DNA from 2 places in the Streptomyces melanosporofaciens genome. Region 2 is predicted to be linked to the other one. Evidence: riboswitches for the same ligand, from Rfam matches in the RefSeq annotation. Region 2 holds a riboswitch; the other holds the start of a gene.
What was found. A riboswitch is a leader RNA that binds a small molecule or an ion and turns the genes downstream of it on or off. The one in region 2 is predicted to bind glycine.

Region 1 (10,664 bases), 4.1 Mb from region 2:
GGAGCGAACCCAGCTCGATGGTGCTGCCGTTGTCCCGCGCGTGCCCGGTTCGGAGACCACCGACCGCATTGTGAAGGTGGACCAGTACGCCAAGGCGGACATCGCCTTCTACTGGCGGATCGAGCAGGCGGCGACCGGCGTCCCGCTCGTCTACACCTACGTCCTCGACCCCGCGACGAAGACCTATCGGGAGGGAGACGTGTTCACCGGTGTGGTGAAGGTCGCGGCTCCGTTTCCGGTGCGGATCGACCTCGGTCAGCTCTGACGGCTCAGACCTCGGATGTGCGCTGAGTCGGGGTTCGGCCGGGTCGGCGGAGCGCTCTCAGCGCACCGCGTAGTCGCCCAACGACGGCTCCAGCAGGTCGAAGACCTTCTCGGCTGAGCGGGTTGTCGCGGTGGCGATCTCCTCGTTGGGGTGGCCTGCCCGGGTCAGGGCCTGGACGTGGTGGAACAGGGTGCGGTGGGCGGCGGTGAGGAGGGCGGCGGCGGCTCGGGGGGTGGGGTCGTCGGGGGTGGTGGCGGTTTCGGTGGTGAGGACTTCGGCCAGGGCCTCTTCGCGTTGGTCGTGCAGTTCGCGGAGTCTCGCGGTCAGGGTGGGGCTGTCGGCGAGCATGCGGGCGAACTCCGGGCTGGAGAAGCCGACGACGGGGTCGTGACGCTCGGCCGCGGCCAGATATGCGCGGCGCAGCGCGGTCAGGGCCGATGCGCCGGTCGGGCGGTCCGCGACGGTCCGGGCCAGGGCGGTGGTGATGGTCTCGTGGTAGTCGAGGGCCAAATCTTCCTTGCGCGGGAAGTAGTTCGTGACCGTCATCTTGGCCACCTGGGCGGCCGTCGCGATCTCGGCGATGGTCACCGCCTCGAAGCCGTGCTCCATGAAGAGCCGGGTCGCGGTGTCGGAGATCATCTGGCGCGTCTGCCGCTTCTTCAGCTCACGCAGTCCTGCTGTCATGGCCCCATCCTCGCATGGACGGGGCTAAATTTATGATTGACCTAAGTTTTGGTTCGGGCTAGTTTTCGGTGTGTCAGTCACCACGAACCATCCGAGGAGTGCGCTTGAACCTGCGTCTGATGAGCGTGCACGCCCACCCCGACGACGAGTCCAGCAAGGGCGCGGCCACGCTGGCCAAGTACGCCGCCGAGGGGGTGGAGGTGCTGGTGGTCACGTGCACCGGAGGGGAGCGTGGCGATGTGCTCAACCCCGCCATGGACCGGCCCGGTGTGCGGGAGGACCTCGCCGCGATCCGGCGGGTCGAGATGGCCGAGGCCCGCCGGATCCTGGGGGTGCGGCAGCACTTCCTGGGGTTCGTCGACTCGGGGCTCCCGGGGCCGGGCGAGCCGCTGCCCGAGGGCTGCTTCGCGCTCGCGTCCTTGGAGGAGGCGGCCGGGCGCCTGGTGGGGCTGATGCGGAGCTTCCGCCCGCATGTGGTCGTCACGTACGACGAGACCGGCGGCTATCCGCACCCGGACCACATCAGGACCCATCAGGTGACGGTCGCCGCCTTCGACGCGGCGGGGGAGGCGGGCAGCCATCCCGAGGCGGGCTCGCCCTGGCGGCCACTGAAGCTGTACTACCAGGGCGGCTTGTCGCGGCCCTGGTTCCGGGCCTTGCACGACGCCATGACCGCGCGGGGCATGGACTCGGGCATGCGGGAGGTGCTGGCCGGACTGCCCGCGGCCGGGCTGGAGATCACCACGCGGGTGCCGTGCGCGGAGTACTTCGCGACCAGGGACCGGGCGCTGCTCGCGCACGCCACGCAGATCGACCCGAACGCCGGGTTCATGCTTCATGATCGTGACATCGAGCGCGAGGTCTGGCCCACTGAGGACTATCACCTGGCCCGGTCCCACGTGGACGTGGACGTGGACGTCGACATCGACGTCGCGATTCCCGAGGACGACCTGTTCGCCGGTGTGCGGCGCCCCCAGCGCACTACGGCGGCGGCAGATGCCGCAGCTTGTCCGGGTTGCGGATGATGCGGATCTCCGTGATGCGCCCGTCCTCGACCTCGGCGCAGGCGACGGTGTCCGGGCGGCCCGCGGCGGTGATGAGCAATCCCGGGAGGCCGTTGACGTCGACCGTGTGCACCTGGGGGTCGTCCATCGGCTGGTTGACGACGGCGGCGAGGAAGCGGGCGACCTTGTCGGCGCCCTGCTGCGGGCGGAGGGCGGCCTTCACCTTGCCGCCGCCGTCGCTCCACGCCGTGACGTCGGGGGCGAGCAGCTCCATCATCCGGTTGAGATCGCCGCCGAGGCAGGCGGCCAGGAACTCATCGGTGACCTGGCGCCGCACCTCGGCCGGTGTGTCGTAGCGCGGTCGGCGGGCCTGGACATGTGATCTGGCCCGGTGGCCCACCTGGCGTACGGACGCCTCGCCGCGCTCCAGCATTCCGGCGATCTCCTTGAACGAGAAGCCGAAGACCTCCTTGAGCACGAAGACCGCCCGCTCCAACGGCGAGAGGGTTTCGAGGACGACGAGCAGGGCGAGCGAGACCGACTCGGCCAGCTCCACCTCCTCGCCGGCGTCGGGCTGGGTGACCAGCGGTTCGGGCAGCCAGGGGCCGACGTACTGCTCGCGGGTGGCGGCGGCGGACGTGAGCCGGTTGAGCGCGAGGTTGGTGACCGTACGGGCCAGATAGCCCACCGGATTGTCCACAGGGGTGGTCACCTGACTGCAGCGCAGCCAGGTGTCCTGCACCATGTCCTCGGCATCGGCGACGCTGCCGAGCATGCGGTAGGCGATGCCGAACAGCATCCGCCGGTGGCGTTCGAAGGTGGTCGCGTCGATCACGTCCGTGACGGTACCTCGCAGGCGTCCGAGAAGCCCTGGCTGGTCAGGCCGAAGGCGCTGTTGATGCGCGAGCGGTAGTTCTCCAGGGCGACCATGGCGGTGAGTTCGACGAAGGCGGCCTCGCCGAGCCGCTCGATCAGGGTGGCCGCGAGCTCGTCGGTGACGCGGGGTTCGGTTTCGGTCATCGCTTCGGCGTAGTCCAGGACGAGCAGTTCCCGTTCGGTGAAGGCGTCCTGGTGCTCGCGCCACTGCGGGACCTTGGAGATCTTGTCCATCGGGAGGCCGAGGGCGTCGCCCTCCCAGTGGCCGAAGTCCATGCACCACGAGCAGTTGATCCTGGCCGCCGCGGCCATGACCGCGAGGTGCTTGAGGCCCGGGTCGAGGCGGTTCCACTTGGCGGCAGAGCGCTCCTGCCGGACGTAGGTGAGCAGCACCCGCCCGTTGTGACCGATGGCCAGGCCGGGGTCGAGCACCTTGCCGTAGGTGCGCCGGGAGTACCAGGCGCCGATGCGGTTGAGCAGCGTGCTGGGCGGAGCGAGCGAGATACGGGCCATGGCGGGCTTCTCCATCGTGTCGCGGCTGGGGTCGAATGACCTTCCGCAGGTGCGACAGAGCAGCGCGCCGGAGTGTGACATCCGACGGGCACTCATCCGAAGCGGCCGGACCCGGCCGGAGCCGCCGCCCTCAGCACTCGATGACGTTCACCGCGAGCCCGCCCCGCGCCGTCTCCTTGTACTTGACCTTCATATCGGCGCCCGTCTGCTTCATCGTCTTGATGACCTTGTCGAGTGAGACATGGTGGCGGCCGTCGCCGCGCAGGGCCATCCGCGCGGCGGTGACCGCCTTGACCGAGGCCATGCCGTTGCGCTCGATGCAGGGGATCTGGACCAGGCCGCCGATGGGGTCGCAGGTGAGGCCGAGGTTGTGTTCCATGCCGATCTCGGCGGCGTTCTCCACCTGTTCGGTGGAGCCGCCGAGGACCTCGGCGAGGCCGCCGGCGGCCATGGAGCAGGCGGAGCCGACCTCGCCCTGGCAGCCGACCTCGGCGCCGGAGATCGAGGCGTTCTCCTTGAAGAGCATGCCGATGGCGCCCGCCGCGAGGAGGAAGCGGATGACGCCGTCCTCGTCGGCGCCCGGCACGAAGCGCGTGTAGTAGTGCAGGACGGCGGGGATGATGCCCGCCGCGCCGTTGGTGGGGGCGGTGACCACGCGTCCGCCCGCCGCGTTCTCCTCGTTGACCGCCATGGCGTAGAGGGTGATCCACTCCATGGCGCGGGCGGCCGGGTCGCCCTCGGAGCGCAGGGCGCGGGCGGCGGTGGCGGCGCGGCGGCGGACCTTGAGGCCGCCGGGGAGGATGCCCTCCTGGGACATGCCGCGCGCCACGCACGCCTCCATGACGTGCCAGATCTCCAGGAGGCCGTCCCGGATCTCCTTCTCCGTGCGCCACGCCTTCTCGTTCTCCAGCATCAGGGCCGAGATGGACAGCCCCGTCTCCTGGGAGAGCCGCAGCAGTTCGTCGCCGGTGCGGAAGGGGTGGGTGAGGACGGTGTCGTCGAGCTTGATGCGCTCCTCGCCGACCGCGTCCTCGTCCACCACGAAGCCGCCGCCGACCGAGTAGTAGGTCTTCTCCAGCAGCGGATGGCCCTCGGCGTCGTACGCGAGCAGCGTCATGCCGTTGGCGTGGTACGGCAGGGAGCGGCGGCGGTGCAGGATCAGCTGGGTCGACGCGTCGAAGTCGATCTCCTGACCGGACCCGATCTCGGCGCCGAGCAGCCGCAGCCGCTTGGTGGTGCGAATGCGCTCCACCTCACCGTCGGCCGCCTCGACGTCGACGGTGCGCGGGGAGTTGCCCTCCAGACCCAGCAGCACGGCCTTCGGCGTGCCATGGCCATGACCGGTGGCGCCCAGCGATCCGAAGAGCTCGGCGCGCACGGAGGCGGTGTGGGCCAGCAGGCCCTCGTTCTTCAGCCGGCGGACGAACATCCGCGCGGCCCGCATCGGGCCGACGGTGTGCGAGCTGGACGGGCCGATGCCGATCGAGAAGAGGTCGAATACGGAGATGGCCACCGGGGGACTCCTTCGTCTGCACGCGGGGGAGGCGTGCGGGCCGTGCGGGGGTGGTGCGGCGGGGGCGCGCCAGGGCGGGCGCGCCCCCGTGTCCGGGGTTACTCGGACAGATGGGTGTACAGCGGGTGCTTGTCGGCCAGGGCGGTGACCCGGGCCTTCAGCGCCTCCGCGTCGTAGGACGGCTTGAGCGTCTGCGCGATCACGTCGGCGACCTCGCGGAAGTCGTCCGCGGCGAAACCGCGCGTGGCCAGCGCCGGGGTGCCGATCCGCAGACCCGAGGTGACCATCGGGGGCCGCGGGTCGTTCGGGATCGCGTTGCGGTTGACCGTGATGCCGACCTCGTGGAGCCGGTCCTCGGCCTGCCTCCCGTCCAGTTCGGAGTCGCGCAGATCGACCAGGACCAGATGGACGTCGGTGCCGCCGGACAGGACGGCGACGCCCACCTCCCGCACATCGGGCTGGGCCAGGCGCTCGGCGAGGATCCGGGCGCCCTCCAGCGTGCGCTCCTGGCGCTCCTTGAAGGCCGAACCCGCGGCGACCTTGAAGGAGACCGCCTTCGCCGCGATGACATGCTCCAGCGGGCCGCCCTGCTGACCCGGGAAGACCGCCGAGTTGATCTTCTTGGCCAGATCGGCGGTGGAGAGGATCACGCCACCGCGCGGACCGCCCAGGGTCTTGTGGGTGGTGGTGGTCACCACATGGGCGTGCGGTACGGGCGAGGGGTGCAGCCCGGCCGCCACCAGACCCGCGAAGTGGGCCATGTCGACCATCAGGTACGCACCGACCTCGTCCGCGATCCGCCGGAAGGCCGCGAAGTCGAGCTGGCGGGGGTAGGCCGACCAGCCCGCGATCACCAGCTTGGGGCGGTGCTCCTTGGCCAGCCGCTCGACCTCGTCCATGTCGACCAGACCGGTCTCGGCGTCCACGTGGTAGGGCACCACGTTGTAGAGCTTGCCGGAGAAGTTGATCTTCATGCCGTGGGTCAGATGACCGCCGTGCGCCAGGTTCAGCCCCAGGATGGTGTCGCCGGGGGAGAGCAGGGCGAACATCGCGGCCGCGTTGGCCTGGGCGCCCGAATGCGGCTGGACGTTCGCCGCCTCGGCGCCGAAGAGCTCCTTCACCCGGTCGATGGCGATCTGCTCGACCACATCGACATGCTCACAGCCGCCGTAGTAGCGGCGGCCGGGGTAGCCCTCGGCGTACTTGTTGGTCAGGACCGAGCCCTGGGCCTCCATGACCGCCGCCGGGGCGAAGTTCTCCGAGGCGATCATCTCCAGGGTGGACTGCTGGCGGTGGAGTTCGGCGTCGACGGCGGCGGCGACGTCCGGGTCGAGCTCGTGCAGGGAGCTGTTGAGAAGCGACATCAGGGTCCCGATCGGAAGAGGAGGGTCAGTTTTCGGCGAAGGCGGTGTACGCGTCGGCGGAGAGCAGCTCCTCCGGCTCGCCCGTCACCCGCACCTTGAACAGCCAGCCGCCCTCGAAGGGAGCGGAATTCACCAGCGCCGGGTCGTTCACCACGTCCTCGTTGATCTCGGTGACCTCACCGGAGACCGGCGAGTACAGGTCGCTGACCGACTTGGTGGACTCCAGCTCTCCGCAGGTTTCACCGGCGGTGACGGTCGAGCCGAGGTCCGGGAGCTGGACATAGACGACATCGCCGAGCGCGTTGGCCGCGAATTCGGTGATGCCGATCGTCGACACGCCGTCCTCGTCGGCGGCCGACAGCCACTCGTGCTCCTTGCTGTAGCGCAGCTGCTGGGGGTTGCTCATGGTCCGATTCTCCTGGATACGGGGGAGTGCTTGGGAAACGGGTCTTAGCTGGTGGGACGCGACGCCGGTGGGTGCGGTGCCGGGGGGTGCGGCGCCGGGGGGTGCGTGCCTGCGCGGTGTGACACCGGTGGGTGCGGTGTCAGCGCGACGTGACGCCGGTGGATGCGGCGCCGAGGGACTCGGTGCCGGTCCAGCCGACGGTCTCGGTGCCGGTCCATGGGAGGACGCCGGTGGGGCGCGACGCGTTGCGGCGGAACCGCTCAGCGCTCGCGCCGGTAGAAGGGGAGCGCCACGACCTCGTACGGCTCCCGGGTGCCCCGGATGTCCACCGAGACCCCCTCGGTGCCGGGCTTCGCGTACTCCGGGTCCACGTACGCCATCGCGATCGGCTTGCCCAGCGTCGGCGAGGGCGCGCCGGAGGTGACCCGGCCGATCTGTGAGCCGTCGGCGGCCACCACGGCGTATCCGGCGCGCGGCACCCGGCGGCCCTCGGCGACCAGGCCGACCAGGGTGCGCGGGCTGACGGTGTCCGCCTCACGGGACGCGGCCTCCAGGGCCCGGCGGCCGACGAAGTCGCCGGGCTTGTCGAACTTCACCACCCGGCCGAGCCCCGCGTCGAAGGGGGTGGTGTCGGTGGTCAGCTCGTTCCCGTACAGCGGCATCCCCGCCTCGAGACGCAGGGTGTCCCGGCAGGACAGACCGCAGGGCACCAGGCCCACCGGGGCGCCCGCCTCGGTCAGCGCATCCCAGACCCGCTCGGCGTCGTCCGGCGCCAGGAACAGCTCGAAGCCGTCCTCGCCCGTGTAGCCGGTGCGGGCGATCATGGCGGGGACGCCCGCGACGGTGCCCGGCAGCCCGGCGTAGTACTTGAGCCCCTCCAGGTCGGCGTCGGTCAGGCTCCCCAGGATCCCGGGGGACTCGGGCCCCTGGACTGCGATCAGCGCATACGCGTCGCGGTCGTCCCTTACGGTCGCCTCGAAACCGCCGGCCCGCTCGGTCAGCGCGTCCAGCACCACCTGGGCGTTGGAGGCGTTGGCCACGACCAGGAACTCCTCGTCCCCGAGGCGGTAGACGATCAGGTCGTCCAGGATGCCGCCCTCGTCGTCGCAGATCATCGTGTAGCGGGCGCGGCCCACGGCGAGCGCGGACAGCCGGCCGACCAGTGCGTGATCCAGGGCCTGCCCGGCCTGCGAACCGATGAGAGAGATCTCACCCATATGGGAGAGATCGAAGAGCCCGGCGCGGGTGCGCACCGCGGTGTGCTCGTCGCGCTCACTGCCGTAGCGCAGCGGCATGTCCCAGCCGGCGAAGTCGGTCATGGTGGCGCCGAGCGCACGGTGCCGTGCGTCCAGCGCGGTACGGCGTGGGGTGGGCGGGGCGTCGGTCACGATTCAGGCTCCAGGAGATCGGGGTCGCGCGACGGCGAGGACGGACGGCAAGGACGCGTGCGTCCTCCCCATCTGTCATCGGAACCTGAGAGGTTCGCCGTGACGCCCGTAAGGGGCCCGGCTTGCACCTTGGGTGGAGCCGCGCCCGCGGCTCGCTTTTCAGATCTGCCTCGTCCACGCGGTATCGGGGCCTGAGAGATTCAAGGGAGGACTTGCTCCTTCGGCGCCCCGGGCACCCGGCTCATTGCCGGTGACCAAGGACTCTCCCGCGCGGATTCAAGCGGCCGGTATGGAGTTGCGCGCACATCATCGCATGCGTGGCCGAGAAAGGAAGCCCCGATCGGGGCGGCTCCGGCCGGATCGGGCAGAGGCAGCCTTGATGGACATTACCTTTTCTTGACACTCTGCGGGTACGAGCAGCGTTGACCGACCTGGGAGGACGATCACGGTGCATGGGCAGGGAACATACGAGACCGCACAAAGGCTCCTGCCGGCACGGCGTGGCCGCATGCCCTCCGGGTCGACGGCCATCCCCGGCCGGCGCATCGCGGTGCACGATCTGCGCGGCCCGGTGCGAGGCGGCGGTGCGGACCGGCGTGAGCTGCGCTTCCCGGTGGGGGACGTGCTGGTCGCCTCCGGGCTGCCGGGAGCCGGCAAGAGCACGCTGATCAATCGGACGGTGCCCCTCCTGGACGGGACGGGCGCGGTCGTCATCCGGGTGGACTCGCAGAACACCCGGGAGGCGTGGGAGCGCCGGATGCCCGGCTGGCTGCCGTACGCGCTCTACCGCCCGCTGGTCCGGTACGCCCACTACGCCGGGCTGCGCCGGGCACTGCGCTCGGATGTGAGCGTCGTGGTGCACGACTGCGGCGCGCTGCCGTGGGTCCGCCGCTGGCTGGCCCGGGACGCGCGGCGCCGGGGCCGCAGCCTCCATATGGTGCTGCTGGACGTGGACGCCACGGTGGCCCTGGAGGGCCAGGCCGCCCGAGGTCGCGGGGTCTCCGGCTATGCCTTCGGCCGGCATCGGCGCGCGATGCGGCGGCTCATCGAGGGGATGGAGGAGGGGCGGCCCCGGAGGGGTGCGCCTCGGCGGTGCTGCTGGACCGCTCGACCGCGAGCGAGCTGCGCTGCATCTCCTTCGAGTGAGCCCCGCACCGGAAGCGGGCCCCGTACCGGAAGCGGGCCCCGCACCGGAAGCGGGCCCCGCACCGGAGGAGACGGGTGTTCCCCCTCCCCGGGGGCGAGGGGAAAACGCCGGGTGACCTTGGCCGGAAATCGGCCACCGGGGCATCACCCAGTGTGACGGCGGCGCGGGGCCGGGCGAGGTGGGGAAGTGCTGTGGAGATGACGCCGCCCCCGCCGGCCCCGGGCCGCCCAGCCGCTAGGGTGCTTTGGGCAGGTAGGACGAGATGGCGGTTGGACGAAGATGAGCTTCCCGGAGCAGTACGGCATGGCCCCGGCTCACGGAGGATTCCCCGACGGCGCGCAGACCGCGTTTCCGGCGTTTCCCGGCAATGAGCTCGAAGAGGTGATGGCCGCCTCGATCGACGTCCCCGGGGTCGGAGCGCGCATCGTCGAGACACTCTCCCGCAGCCATGTCTGGGTTCCGCTGCCCAACGGCGGTGGCCCGGGCAGCCCGAGCCTCGATCTGCCCACGGTGGAGATCGAGGGCGCCGCGTATGTCCCGGTGTTCAGCTCCGAGCAGCAGTTCCTGCAGCTCGTCGGCTCCCATATGTCCTTCACCATCGCCCCGGCCGTGGAGTTCGCCCGCGGCCTGCCGCCCCAGCTCGGCATCGCGGTGAACCCCGGTGGTGCGGTGGTCGTACCGCTGCCTCCGCCCGCCGTCCGGGAGCTGTGCCGTGCCGGCCGTAGCGAGCTCGACGGCCCGGCGACAGGTGGGCGGGTGCGGCTCTTCGAACCGGACTGGCAGGACGAGCCGGTGGACTTCCTGGCCGCCGCCGGGATCGAGTTCGCCAAGGGCACCGGGGTGCGGACCGCCCGGCGCGCGCTGGCCAGCGTCGAGGGCGACGAGCCGGCGCTCTTCGTCGGCGTGCAGTTGGACGCCCCCGGCCCCGAGGGCCAGGCGCGGGCGGTGGACGCGCTGGGCCGCGCCCTCGGCGTGGTGCCCGTGCGGTGGAAGGTCCAGCTGGTGCTGCTGGACGTGGCGCAGGGGGATCCGGTGGTCGACTGGATGATGGGGCGCGTACGGCCGTTCTACGACCGTGATCTGTGACTCACCCCAGGGTCCGCTACGGGGGCCCGTAAGCTGGTTTGATGACCAGGAGGGGTGCGAGCACGCTCCCCGGTGAGGTGCGGGACAAGGGCGAGAGAAGGGGCGGACCCAGGTGAGCGCGGGCGCGGATTGGGGGGCGGCGGCCGGCCAGGTTGAGCGAGCGTTGCAGCAGGTCGCTCCCGGCCGGTACGACGCCTACGAGGCGCTGCTGCAGGCCATCGGCGAGGGCCAGGTCTGGATGCTGCTGTGGCACGGTGCGCCCGGCACGCCCGAGGCCCAGTACGGGAACATGGATGTGGACGGCCTCGGTTACGCCCCGTGCGTGACCTCCGCACAGGAACTGGCCGCCAGTGGCTGGAACCGTGCGCATGAGGTGGTCGACGGACGCCTCATCGCCGACTCGCTCTACCGCGACCGC
Region 2 (10,664 bases):
CTTCCTGGCCGCGCCGTTTCCTAGACTCACGGCATGAAGAACAACACGTGCACCCACTGCGGCACCGTCGGCCTGGCGGAAGGTTTCATCGAGGACGCCGGTGAGCACTCGCGCGGGTACGCGCGCTGGATCGAGGGTGCGATGGAGCGGGGACTTTTCGGGGGCGCCAAGCGGATCGGCCGTCCCCGGCGGAAGATAGTGGCGTTCCGCTGCCCTGAGTGCGGGCACCTCGAGCTGTTCGCCGCCGACGAGGGGTAGTCGGCCCTCGCTCCCCGCACCACCGGCCAGGGCCCACACCAAGGGCGCCACGGCTGGGGGATTGGCCATGGCTGCCCCACCGCCCGCCGCCTACGGTCGACGGTATGCGGATACGTATCGTCGACGCCTTCACCGAGCGCCCCTTCGCCGGCAACCCGGCCGGGGTCGTCCTTCTCGACACCGACTCCTTCCCGGACGACGGCCGGCTGCAGCAGGTCGCCGCCGAAGTCAATCTCGCCGAGACCGCCTTCGCCCACCCGCTCCCGCGGGCCGCGGAGGCGGACTGGGCGCTGCGCTGGTTCACCCCGGTCACCGAGGCGCCCATGTGCGGCCATGCCACGCTCGCCACCGCCCATGTCCTGAAGACCACGGGGACAGCGACCGGCACGGTCCGCTTCGCCACCCTCAGCGGGGTCCTGTCGGCGACGGCCGACGACGACGGCTCGATCACGCTGGACTTCCCCACGGCCTCACTGACCGCGCTGCCGGTCTCCCAGAAGACGGCCGAGGTCGCCGGAGCCCTCGGCGCCGATATCGTGTCCGCCCATCACGCCGGCCCCCACATCGACGATCTGCTGATCGAGCTGGCCGACGAGAAGAGCGTGCGCGCCCTGGCCCCCGACCTCGCCGCGCTCCAGCGGATCAGCCACCGGGGCATCATCGTGACCGCGGCCGCCGAGGACCCCACGCGCGGCTACGACTTCGTCTCGCGGATGTTCGCCCCGGCCGTCGGCATCGACGAGGACCCGGTCACCGGCAGCGCACACACCGCGCTCGCGCCCTACTGGTCGGCCCGGTTCGGCCGCGACGAGCTGACCGGGCTGCAGGCGTCCGCGCGCACCGGCCTGGTCCGCACCGCGCTGCGCGGCGACCGTACGCTGCTGACGGGCGGCGCCGTCACCGTCATCGACGGCGAATTGCTGGCCTGATACCCATCGGTCACGGCGGACGGGTGGATCAGGCCGTGGGCAGCCAGTCCACCCGGCCCGCCAGCAGGGCGTATCCGACGAAGGCCACGATGTCGATCAGCGCATGCGCGGCGACCAGCGGCCCGACCCGCCCCCAGCGGCGGTAGAGCAGTACGAAGATCACGCCCATCGCCAGGTTGCCGAAGAAGCCGCCGATCCCCTGGTAGAGGTGGTACGAACCGCGCAGCACCGAGCTGGCCAGCAGGGCGGCCATCGGGGTCCAGCCCAACTGCCCGAGCCTGCGCAGCAGATAGCCCACCACGATCACCTCCTCCAGCACCGCGTTCTGCACGGCGGAGGCGATGAGTACGGGGATCTTCCACCACACATCGGGCAGCGACTCGGGCACCACCGTCAGATTGCCCCCGGCCGCCCGCGCCCCCAGATACAGCAGCAGCCCGGTGCCGCCGATCGCGGCCGCGACCGCGGCGCCCCACGCCAGGTCGAACCGCGGCCGGTCGCGGTCGAAGCCGATCGCCCGCAGTCCGGCGCCCTCGCGCAGCAGCAGATGGGCCACGAGCACGACCGGCACCAGCGCGGTCGAGATGCCGAACAGCTGCCAGGCGAGATCCAGCCAGGGCCGCCCCGGCGCGGCGGAGGAGTTGAGATTGGCCGCCTGGTCCTTGAGCCCGCCCGGTTTGGTCACCGAGCCGATAAAGCTGATCAGTGCGGAGAGCCCGCTCGCGCCGAGGGACAGCGCCAGCACGAGCAGCGTCTCAGTGCCCAGCATCCGCCGCGAGAGCCTGTCCTCGACCGGGGCATCCGCGTCCCGCGCCTGTGACCGCACTCCTGTCCCCACTTCCGCTTGTCCGCCTCATCGGGTGCCTCCGCCCCGCTCACCGGACAATACGGTGTCATGGTCGCCGGTGTGGGCGTCACCCGGAGAGATCGGTGGGCCAGGTGTGCACCGGCGCGTCGGTCCGCATCAGGGCGCAGTAGCGGCGGGTCATGGCCGCGAGCGCGGCGTCCCGGTCCAGCCCCCCGGCCAGCGCGCGGTGGTAGGTGGCCGTCTGCCAGGACGCGCCGTTGACCCGCAGCTTGCAGCGCTCCTCGATCACGCCGAGGTAGCGGTCGCGGTCGGCGGGCTCCACGCCCCAGGAGTCGAGGCCGGACGCGGCGAGCGGCAGCAGCTCCTCGCGGACCAGCCGGACGGCGGAGGTGCGGGCCAGGGAGGCCGACCGGCCGGATTTGGGCCACTGCAGGACCGCGTCGATGCCGTGCCGGCAGGCCGCGTCGAAGTTGGCGGCGGCGGCCGCGAAGGGCAGCCGGCTCCACACCGGGCGGGACTCCTCGGCGAGCGCCCTGACCAGTCCGTAGTAGAAGGCGGCGTTGGCGATGACATCGGTGACGGTGGGCCCCGCCGGGAGCACGCGGTTCTCCACGCGCAGATGCGGAACACCGTCCACGACGTCGTAGACGGGCCGGTTCCAGCGGTAGATCGTGCCATTGTGCAGCGCCAGCTCCTGGAGCTCGGGCACCCCGCCCTCGTCCAGCACCCGCAGCGGGTCCTCGTCCTCGCCGGTGGAGAGCAGAGGCGGGAAATAACGCAGGTTCTCCTCGAACAGCTCGTAGGCGGAACCGATCCAGCGCTCGCCGAACCAGGTGCGCGGGCGCGCCCCCTGGGCGGCGATCTCCGGCGGACGCACATCGGTGGCCTGCAGGAACAGCGGCGGCCGGGATTCGCGCCATGCCTCATGGCCGAAGACGAAGGGGGAGTTGGCGCCGATCGCGATCTGTACGGCGGCCACCGCCTGCGCCGCGTTCCACGCGTCCGCGAAGCGCGCCGGGGTGACCTGGAGATGGAGCTGGACGGAGGTGCAGGCCGCCTCGGGGGCGATCGAGGCGCTGGCGTAGGTGAACCGCTCACGGCCCTCGATGTCGATGAGGAAATCCTCGCCGCGGGCGGCCAGCATCTGCTCGTTGAGGAGTTTGTAACGGTCGTCATAGGAGAGGCTCGTGGATCCCAGATCGTCCGCGGCGAGGGTCGGCAGAATTCCGATCATCACGATCTCGGACGACACTTCCCGCGCCTTGCGATCGGCATATGACAAACCGGTTCGGAGCTCTTCCGAGAGCTGATCGAGAACACGTCCGCGCAAACGGTGGGGCACGATGTTTACTTCAAGGTTGCACTGCCCGAGTTCGGTCTGGAAATCATGACTCCCGATGCGCTCCAGAACCTCCGCGTTCATCATCCTCGGCAGTCCGTCGGCCCCGGCGAGATTCAGCTCGATCTCCAGCCCCATCAGATTCTTCGGGCGGTCGAATCGCTTGTCGGCCAGGAGCCGGCCAAGCCCGTCGAGGCACTGCCGCAACCGGACGCGCTGCCGTCGCCGGCCGGACGGGTCGAACTCACCGGCTATGAGCTTGTCCCCCATCGAAGCGTCCCTCCTCGAGTGGATCATCGGTGCCAGCCGTCTGCACACCACGCTCGATGATGCCCACCAATGTGATCGATAACGCCCCGCGATCCCCACCCAGCCGGTAGGCTCTCTGGAACTGTTCATTGCGCCGGAACAATGGACCGGCGAGTTCCAGCCTACCGCGCCGGCCTCAAAATGCCAGGTCATATCCGTTCATCTGGCATGGAATCGGGGAAAATCCCCGCCTTCTCGGGGTCTGGATAACGTCTTGTCGGCAATGCGGGCAGCGGCTAGATGAAACACAACGGGAACATGTGTCGTATAAACTCGGCTAACGAGGCAGAGAGATAAGGCCCGAACGGTCTGTTCCGGTTCCCCTCTGACCCGTGTTCCACCGACAGCGCCGCCCAAACCCGGCCCGCTATCGCTTCACCGTGTCTCCAAGCGAGAGGCGACCCACCATGCCGCTGCATGTGCCCCAGGCCCCCGCGCCCGCCCTGCGCAGCGTCCTCACGGCCCTTGATTCCCCCACCGCCGTCCGCGAGGCCCGCACCCCGGTACTCTCCACGCTCACCGGCCCCTTCGAACCCGAACTTCCGCTCCCCGTCCATGTCCTGGACGACATCACCACCGCCGATGCCCCGCCACGCACCCGGCTCACCGGCTGGCGCTTCCTGATCCGCGACGGCAACCGCACGGTGGCCGCCGCCGAGGCGATGCTCACAGCCGACGGCTGGGCCTTCTCACACTTCTCCGAGGGCCCCTATGTCAGCTCGGCCGAACTCGCCCTGAGCCAGGCCGAGTCGCTGCCCTCGGCGTACCAACCGCGGCTGCTGTCCATCCCCGAGCTCTACATGGTCACGCTCTGGCTGCACGGCGACCTCGCGGCGGACGGCGCCGAAGGCGGCCTCGGCGCGGGGGACCTGTTGGTACCGCTCGCCCCGGCCCCACCGGGGATCGCACCCCACCGGGCGCATCGCGCAACGGATCTGCTGCCGCTCCTCACCCACCGGCTCACCCGGGCCCCCTTGCTTGGCTCACCCGCCTGACCTGGGCCTCCGTCAGGTTGGGAGCGCCCCGTGACCGCCGGGTCACGGGGCGCTCCGCAGCATCCTCGTAACAGTCCGGCGGCGATGAACCGTCCGGACGGGTGATGCGTCATTATCTAGCGAGACCGGTACCGCGAAATCCCTGCGGATTCCAGGCCGTAGGGCAACACTGGAGCAATCGACCGACTCAAACCACGGGGGGCGGCATGAACGCCGCAGCGAGCCGCAGGACCTTCACCACTCCGCAGCGAAAGAACCCTGTCATGTGCCAGCATCAACCACCCTGCCCGTCAGCCGACTCCGCCGACCGGGAGGCCGCCCATCTGGTGGCGCACCACCCGGAGCAGGGATGGAGCCTGCTGTGCAACGGCGTCCTGCTCTTCGAGGACACCGGTGAGCTGCTGCCGGACGGGCGCGTCATCGCACCCTGCCGGCCGCGGGGTTCCGAGCACATCGTCACCGCGGCCTGACGGCCGCCCACACCGTCACCACGGCCTGACCCGCCGTCGACGGCACGTACCCGCAGGGGCCGGCCCGGCGTATCCGCCGCACCGGCCCCATTGACGCGTCTGCGAGTCTCCGAATTCCGAGGGCTGGTCCTCAGCCCTCGTAGGACTCCAGCGGCGGGCAGGAGCAGACGAGGTTACGGTCTCCGTAGGCCCCGTCGATCCGCCGCACCGGCGGCCAGTACTTGTCGGCCGCCGAGACCCCGGCCGGGAAGACCGCTTCCTCCCGGGAGTACGGGTGGTCCCACTCCCCGGTCAGCGACGCCGCCGTATGCGGGGCGTTCCGGAGCGGGTTGTCCTCCTTGGCCCACTCGCCGGAGCCGACCTTCTCGATCTCGGCCCGGATGGCGATCATCGCCTGGCAGAACCGGTCCAGCTCCGCCAGGTCCTCGCTCTCGGTCGGCTCGATCATCAGCGTCCCGGCGACGGGGAACGACATCGTCGGCGCGTGGAAGCCGTAGTCGATCAGGCGCTTGGCCACATCGTCGACCGTCACGCCGGTGGCCTTCGTCAGCGGCCGCAGATCCACGATGCACTCATGGGCCACCAGGCCGCCGGGGCCGGTGTAGAGCACCGGGTAGTGCGGCTCGAGACGCTTGGCAACGTAGTTGGCGCCGAGCACCGCGACCTGGGTCGCGCGGCGCAGCCCCTCGGCGCCCATCAGCCGGATGTACGCCCAGGAGATCGGCAGGATCCCCGCGGAGCCCCACGGCGCGGCCGAGACCGGGCCGACGCCGGTGGCCGGCCCTGCGGCGGGCTGCAGCGGATGGTTGGGGAGGTAGGGCGCCAGGTGCTCGCGCACCGCGACCGGACCGACGCCGGGGCCGCCACCGCCGTGCGGGATGCAGAAGGTCTTGTGCAGGTTCAGATGCGAGACATCGCCGCCGAACCGGCCCGGCTCGGCGAGCCCGACCAGCGCGTTGAGGTTGGCGCCGTCCACGTAGACCTGGCCGCCCGCATCGTGCACGGCCGCGCAGATCTCGGTGATGTGCCCCTCGAACACACCGTGGGTGGAGGGGTAGGTGACCATCAGCACGGCCAGTTCGGCACCATGCTTCTCGATCTTGGCGCGCAGGTCGCCGGTGTCGATCTCGCCGTCCTCACCGGTCTTGACCACGACGACCTTCATGCCGGCCATCACGGCGCTGGCGGCGTTGGTGCCGTGCGCGGAGGACGGGATCAGGCAGACGGTGCGCTGGGTGTCCCCGTTGGCGCGGTGATAGGCGCGCACCGCGAGCAGCCCGGCGAGCTCGCCCTGGGATCCGGCGTTCGGCTGCAGGGAGACCTTGTCATAGCCGGTGACCTCGGCCAGCCGCTCCTCCAGCTCACGGATCAGGGTCAGATAGCCCTGGGCCTGCTCGGCCGGTGCGAAGGGGTGCAGCGCGCCGAACTCGGGCCAGGTGACCGGCTCCATCTCGGTGGTCGCGTTGAGCTTCATGGTGCAGGAGCCGAGCGGGATCATGCCCCGGTCCAGGGCGTAGTCCCGGTCGGCCAGCCGCCGCAGATAGCGCAGCATCGCCGTCTCGGAGCGGTGCTGGTGGAAGACCGGGTGGGCCAGATAGCCGTCGTGGCGCAGCAGGGCCGCGGGCAGCGCGTCCGGCGCCGCGGCGTCCAGCTCGTCGATGCCGGGGATCCCGGTGGCGTCGCCGTTTCCGCCGTCCACCCCGAAGGCGGACCACACGGCGGCGAGCTGCGCACGGGCGGTGGTCTCGTCGCAGGCGATGCCGACGTGGTCGGCGTCGGTCAGCCGGAGGTTGACCCCGGCCTCCCGGCCCGCGGCGACGACCTCGGCGGCCCGGCCCGGCACCCGCGCGGTGAGGGTGTCGAAGAACGCGCCGTGCACCACCTCGACACCGCCGGCCCGCAGCCCCTCGGCGAGCACCGAGGCGTAGCGGTGAGTACGGCGAGCGATCGCGGCGAGCCCGTCCGGGCCGTGGTAGACGGCGTACATCCCGGCCATCACGGCCAGCAGCACCTGAGCGGTGCAGATGTTGCTGGTGGCCTTCTCCCGGCGGATGTGCTGCTCACGGGTCTGCAGCGCCAGCCGGTACGCCTTGTCGCCGTCGGCGTCCACGGAGACCCCGACCAGCCGGCCGGGAAGGTTGCGGGCGTAGGCGTCGCGCACCGACATGAACCCGGCGTGCGGTCCGCCGAAGCCCATCGGGACGCCGAATCGCTGGCTGTTGCCCACCGCGATGTCCGCGCCCAGTTCGCCGGGCGAGGTGAGCAGGGTGAGCGCGAGCAGATCGGCGGCGACGGTGACGACGGCGCCCAGCTCATGGGCGCGCTCGATGACCGGCCGCGGATCGCGCACCACGCCGGAGGCGCCCGGGTACTGCAGCAGTACGCCGAAGACCCCGCGCTCGGCGATCTCGTCCGGAATGCCCTCGGTCAGATCGGCGACGACGACCTCGACACCGGTCGGCTCGGCGCGGGTCCGCAGGACCGCGACGGTCTGCGGCAGACACTCGGCGTCGACCAGGAAGACGCCCTCCTTGACCTTGCCGACGCGCCGCGACAGCGCCATCGCCTCGGCGGCCGCGGTGGCCTCGTCCAGCAGCGAGGAACCGGCCGTGGGCAGCCCGGTCAGATCGGCGACCACGGTCTGGAAGTTGAGCAGGGCCTCGAGCCGGCCTTGGGAGATCTCCGGCTGGTAGGGCGTGTACGCGGTGTACCAGGCGGGGTTCTCCAGCACATTGCGCAGGATCACCGGCGGGGTGTGGGTGCCGTAGTAGCCGAGACCGATCATCGACGGCAGCACCTGGTTGCGGTCGGCGAGCCCGCGCAGCTCGGCGATGACCTCCGGCTCGCTGCGGGCCGGGGGCAGCGCATCCAGCGCCTCGGTGCTCTTTATGACCTCCGGTACGGCGGCCTCGGTGAGCTCGTCCAGCGAGCCGAAGCCGACGTGGGCGAGCATCTTGGCCTGCGCCTCGCCGTCGGGGCCGATATGGCGCTGCTCGAACGGAGTACCGCGTTCCAAGTCGGAGAGTGCGATGCGATTGGCGGTCATCTGCGGGGGCCTCCTGGTCTGTAACGACCGGCGAGGGGCACCGCGGCGCGGGTGCCCGGACGGCCTCCCCCTCTGTCATCTCAACCTGAGAGCTTCACCGGTCCACATACCGCCTGACCGGTTTTCACCGTCGGTGAGGAGGGGTTCCGGGGCTCTGCTCGCCCGTGGCCCGCCCTGCTTTCCAGAGTGACCTCACCCGCACGGTACGTGTGCCTGAGAGATTCCGGGGAGGGTTTGCTCCTTCGGCGCCTCCGACAGCGTCGGCGGAGGACTCTCCCGCACGGGGTTTACAGCCACAGTCAGCGTACCAGCGGTTCTACCGTGGGGGACGGTCGCCGGCGTTCGAGTGGCCGAGCACGGCGATGTGCCTTTTTGTAGGTATCAATGGCCACTTGCCACCTGTGGGAGAGAGCGTGCAGACCGATATCGACCCGCGGACCCTGATCGGCCGCAAGGCATTCGACCGCGAGGGCTCCAAGATCGGCACCGTGGACGAGGTCTATCTCGACGACGCGACCGGCGAGCCCGAATGGGCGGCCGTACGCACCGGGCTGTTCAGCCGGGACGTCTTCGTGCCGCTCGAACCGAGCGAGGTCGTCGGCGACACCCTGCGGGTGCCGTACGACCGAACACTGATCAAGGACGCCCCGGACTTCGGCGTCGGCCGCCACCTCTCCCCCGAGCAGGAGCTGCAGCTCTACCACCACTACGGGCTGGACGTCACGGGCTGACCTTGGGCCTGGGGCCGACCCTGCTCGTGGCCTGGGGCGGCCTGTTTGTGTCCCGGGGCCTGCTCGCGGCACGGGGCCTGGTCGCGGCTTGGGCCGTGGCCCTGCATGTCACCTGGGCTCTGGCCCTGCTCGTGGCTCAGGACCTGCCCCCGCTCGGGTCCGCCGCCGAATCCCGGGGCCAGATCATCAGCGCCCTCGGCCAGGCCGTCCGGCCCCGCGGCCAGGTCATACGCGCCCGGGGCCAGGCCCTCCGGTCCCGGGGCCCGCTCGCGGCACGGGCCGTGGCCCTGCATATGGCCTGGGGTCCGCTCCCGCTCGGGTCCGCCATCCGGGCTCGGGGCCAGTCCATCCGGTCCACCCGGTCCCGGGGCCAGGTCACCCTCGGTCTGCTCTTGGCCCGGGGCTATGCGCTCCCCCACGTTCAGGCCCGTGGTTCCCTCCCGGCCCGTGGTCCCGTCCGGGGCCAGGTCCGAAGCCGCCTCCGGGGCCACGTCGAAGCACGGACCCGCGGCGTCCTCCGGGATCGGGCCGGCAGCCTCCTCCGAGACCGGGTCCGCGACCTCCTCCCGGGCCACGTCAGCGCGCAGGCACGCGGCGTCCTCCGAGACCAGGTCCACAGCCTCTCCCGGGATCGAGTCCGGGTCCGGGGCCGCCTCCCGGGCCACGTCCGGGCCCGGGCTCGCGGCGCCCTCCGGGACCGGGCCCGCAACCTCCTCCACGGTCGGGTTCGCGTCCGGGTCCGGACCCACGGCCGGGTCCGGGGCCAGATCCGCGTCCGGGCCCGGGTCCGCGCCGACGTCCGGGTCCGGGTCCACGTCGGGAGCCGCGTCCGCGTCCAGGGTCGCGGCCTCCCCCGGGATCGCGTCCAGGCCCGGAGCCGCATCCGCGTCCGGTCGCAGCAGGGGCAGCGGTTCGGTCGGCTCCAGCGCCGGGTCGTCCACCGCGAACGTCCGCACCCGCCCCGGCCGCGACCACGGCTCCTCGAAGCGCACGGTCACCCGGCCCACCCCGCTCCCCTGCACCCAGCCAGCCCCGTACTCGGCGTGCCGCACATCGGAGCCCGGCAGCCAGTGGCGCGGCTTCTCAGCGTCCCCAGAAGCCTCTCCCGCGCCCTCTCCCACACGATCCGGCCCCTCGGGCCCCGGCACGCGCCGGGCGTCCCCCAGGGCCTCATGGGCCGCCTGCGCGGCCTGCGCGGCCTGCGCGGCCTGCGCGAAGAGATCCTCCTGGGTGTAGTCCGCCAGACCGCTGACCCCGACCCCCAACAGCCGCACACCCGCCGTGGTGTCCACGCCGTCGATCAGCCGCGCCGCGGCCTCCCGCACCACCCCCGGATCGTCGGTCGGCCCGCGCAGGGTCTCCGAACGGGTCAACGTGGAGAAGTCGTACCGCCGCACCTTGATCACGACCGTCCGCCCCGAGCGGCCCGCCTCGCGCAGCCGCCGCACACAGCGGTCGGCGAGCCGTGCGATCTCCAGCTGCACCCGGGTGCGGTCGGTGAGGTCGACGTCGAAGGTGTCCTCCACCGAGATGGACTTGGCGTCCCGCTCGGCGACGACGGGCCGCTCGTCCCGGCCCTCGGCCATCAGGAACAGCGACGCTCCGTGGGCCCGGCCCAGCAGCCGCACCAACTCGGCCTCGCCCGCCTCCCGCGTCTCGGCCACGGTGTGGATCCCGGCCCGGCGCAGCGTCTCCGCCGTGGCGGGGCCGACGCCCGGGAGCGTCCGCACCGACATGGGGCCGAGCAGCTCGCGCTCCGTCCCCGGGTCGATGACCACC

Region 1: it holds a riboswitch for glycine, as region 2 does, so the genes downstream of both, gcvT (glycine cleavage system aminomethyltransferase GcvT) here and gcvP (aminomethyl-transferring glycine dehydrogenase) in region 2, are expected to answer to the same signal.

The regions. Positions count from the first base shown of each region.
Region 1 covers NZ_FNST01000002.1:4,950,090-4,960,753, forward strand. The annotation lists partial or broken gene BLV72_RS24310 (Uma2 family endonuclease) at 44-265, shown strand; gene BLV72_RS24315 (TetR/AcrR family transcriptional regulator) at 323-949, opposite strand; gene mca (mycothiol conjugate amidase Mca) at 1,069-1,974, shown strand; gene BLV72_RS24325 (RNA polymerase sigma-70 factor) at 1,931-2,788, opposite strand; gene BLV72_RS24330 (carboxymuconolactone decarboxylase family protein) at 2,785-3,423, opposite strand; gene BLV72_RS24335 (L-serine ammonia-lyase) at 3,473-4,855, opposite strand; gene glyA (serine hydroxymethyltransferase) at 4,954-6,219, opposite strand; gene gcvH (glycine cleavage system protein GcvH) at 6,245-6,625, opposite strand; gene gcvT (glycine cleavage system aminomethyltransferase GcvT) at 6,886-8,013, opposite strand; glycine riboswitch at 8,183-8,292, opposite strand; partial or broken gene BLV72_RS24355 (AAA family ATPase) at 8,522-9,159, shown strand; gene BLV72_RS24360 (enhanced serine sensitivity protein SseB) at 9,440-10,246, shown strand; gene BLV72_RS24365 (enhanced serine sensitivity protein SseB C-terminal domain-containing protein) at 10,359-10,664, shown strand, end outside.
Region 2 covers NZ_FNST01000002.1:9,071,986-9,082,649, reverse strand. The annotation lists gene BLV72_RS41485 (hypothetical protein) at 34-258, shown strand; gene BLV72_RS41480 (PhzF family phenazine biosynthesis protein) at 363-1,187, shown strand; gene BLV72_RS41475 (CPBP family intramembrane glutamic endopeptidase) at 1,216-1,956, opposite strand; gene BLV72_RS41470 (glutamate-cysteine ligase family protein) at 2,102-3,604, opposite strand; gene BLV72_RS41465 (hypothetical protein) at 4,051-4,638, shown strand; gene BLV72_RS41460 (DUF5999 family protein) at 4,902-5,108, shown strand; gene gcvP (aminomethyl-transferring glycine dehydrogenase) at 5,239-8,154, opposite strand; glycine riboswitch at 8,220-8,344, opposite strand; glycine riboswitch at 8,346-8,443, opposite strand; gene BLV72_RS41450 (PRC-barrel domain-containing protein) at 8,568-8,885, shown strand; gene BLV72_RS52270 (DNA polymerase IV) at 8,861-10,664, opposite strand, start outside.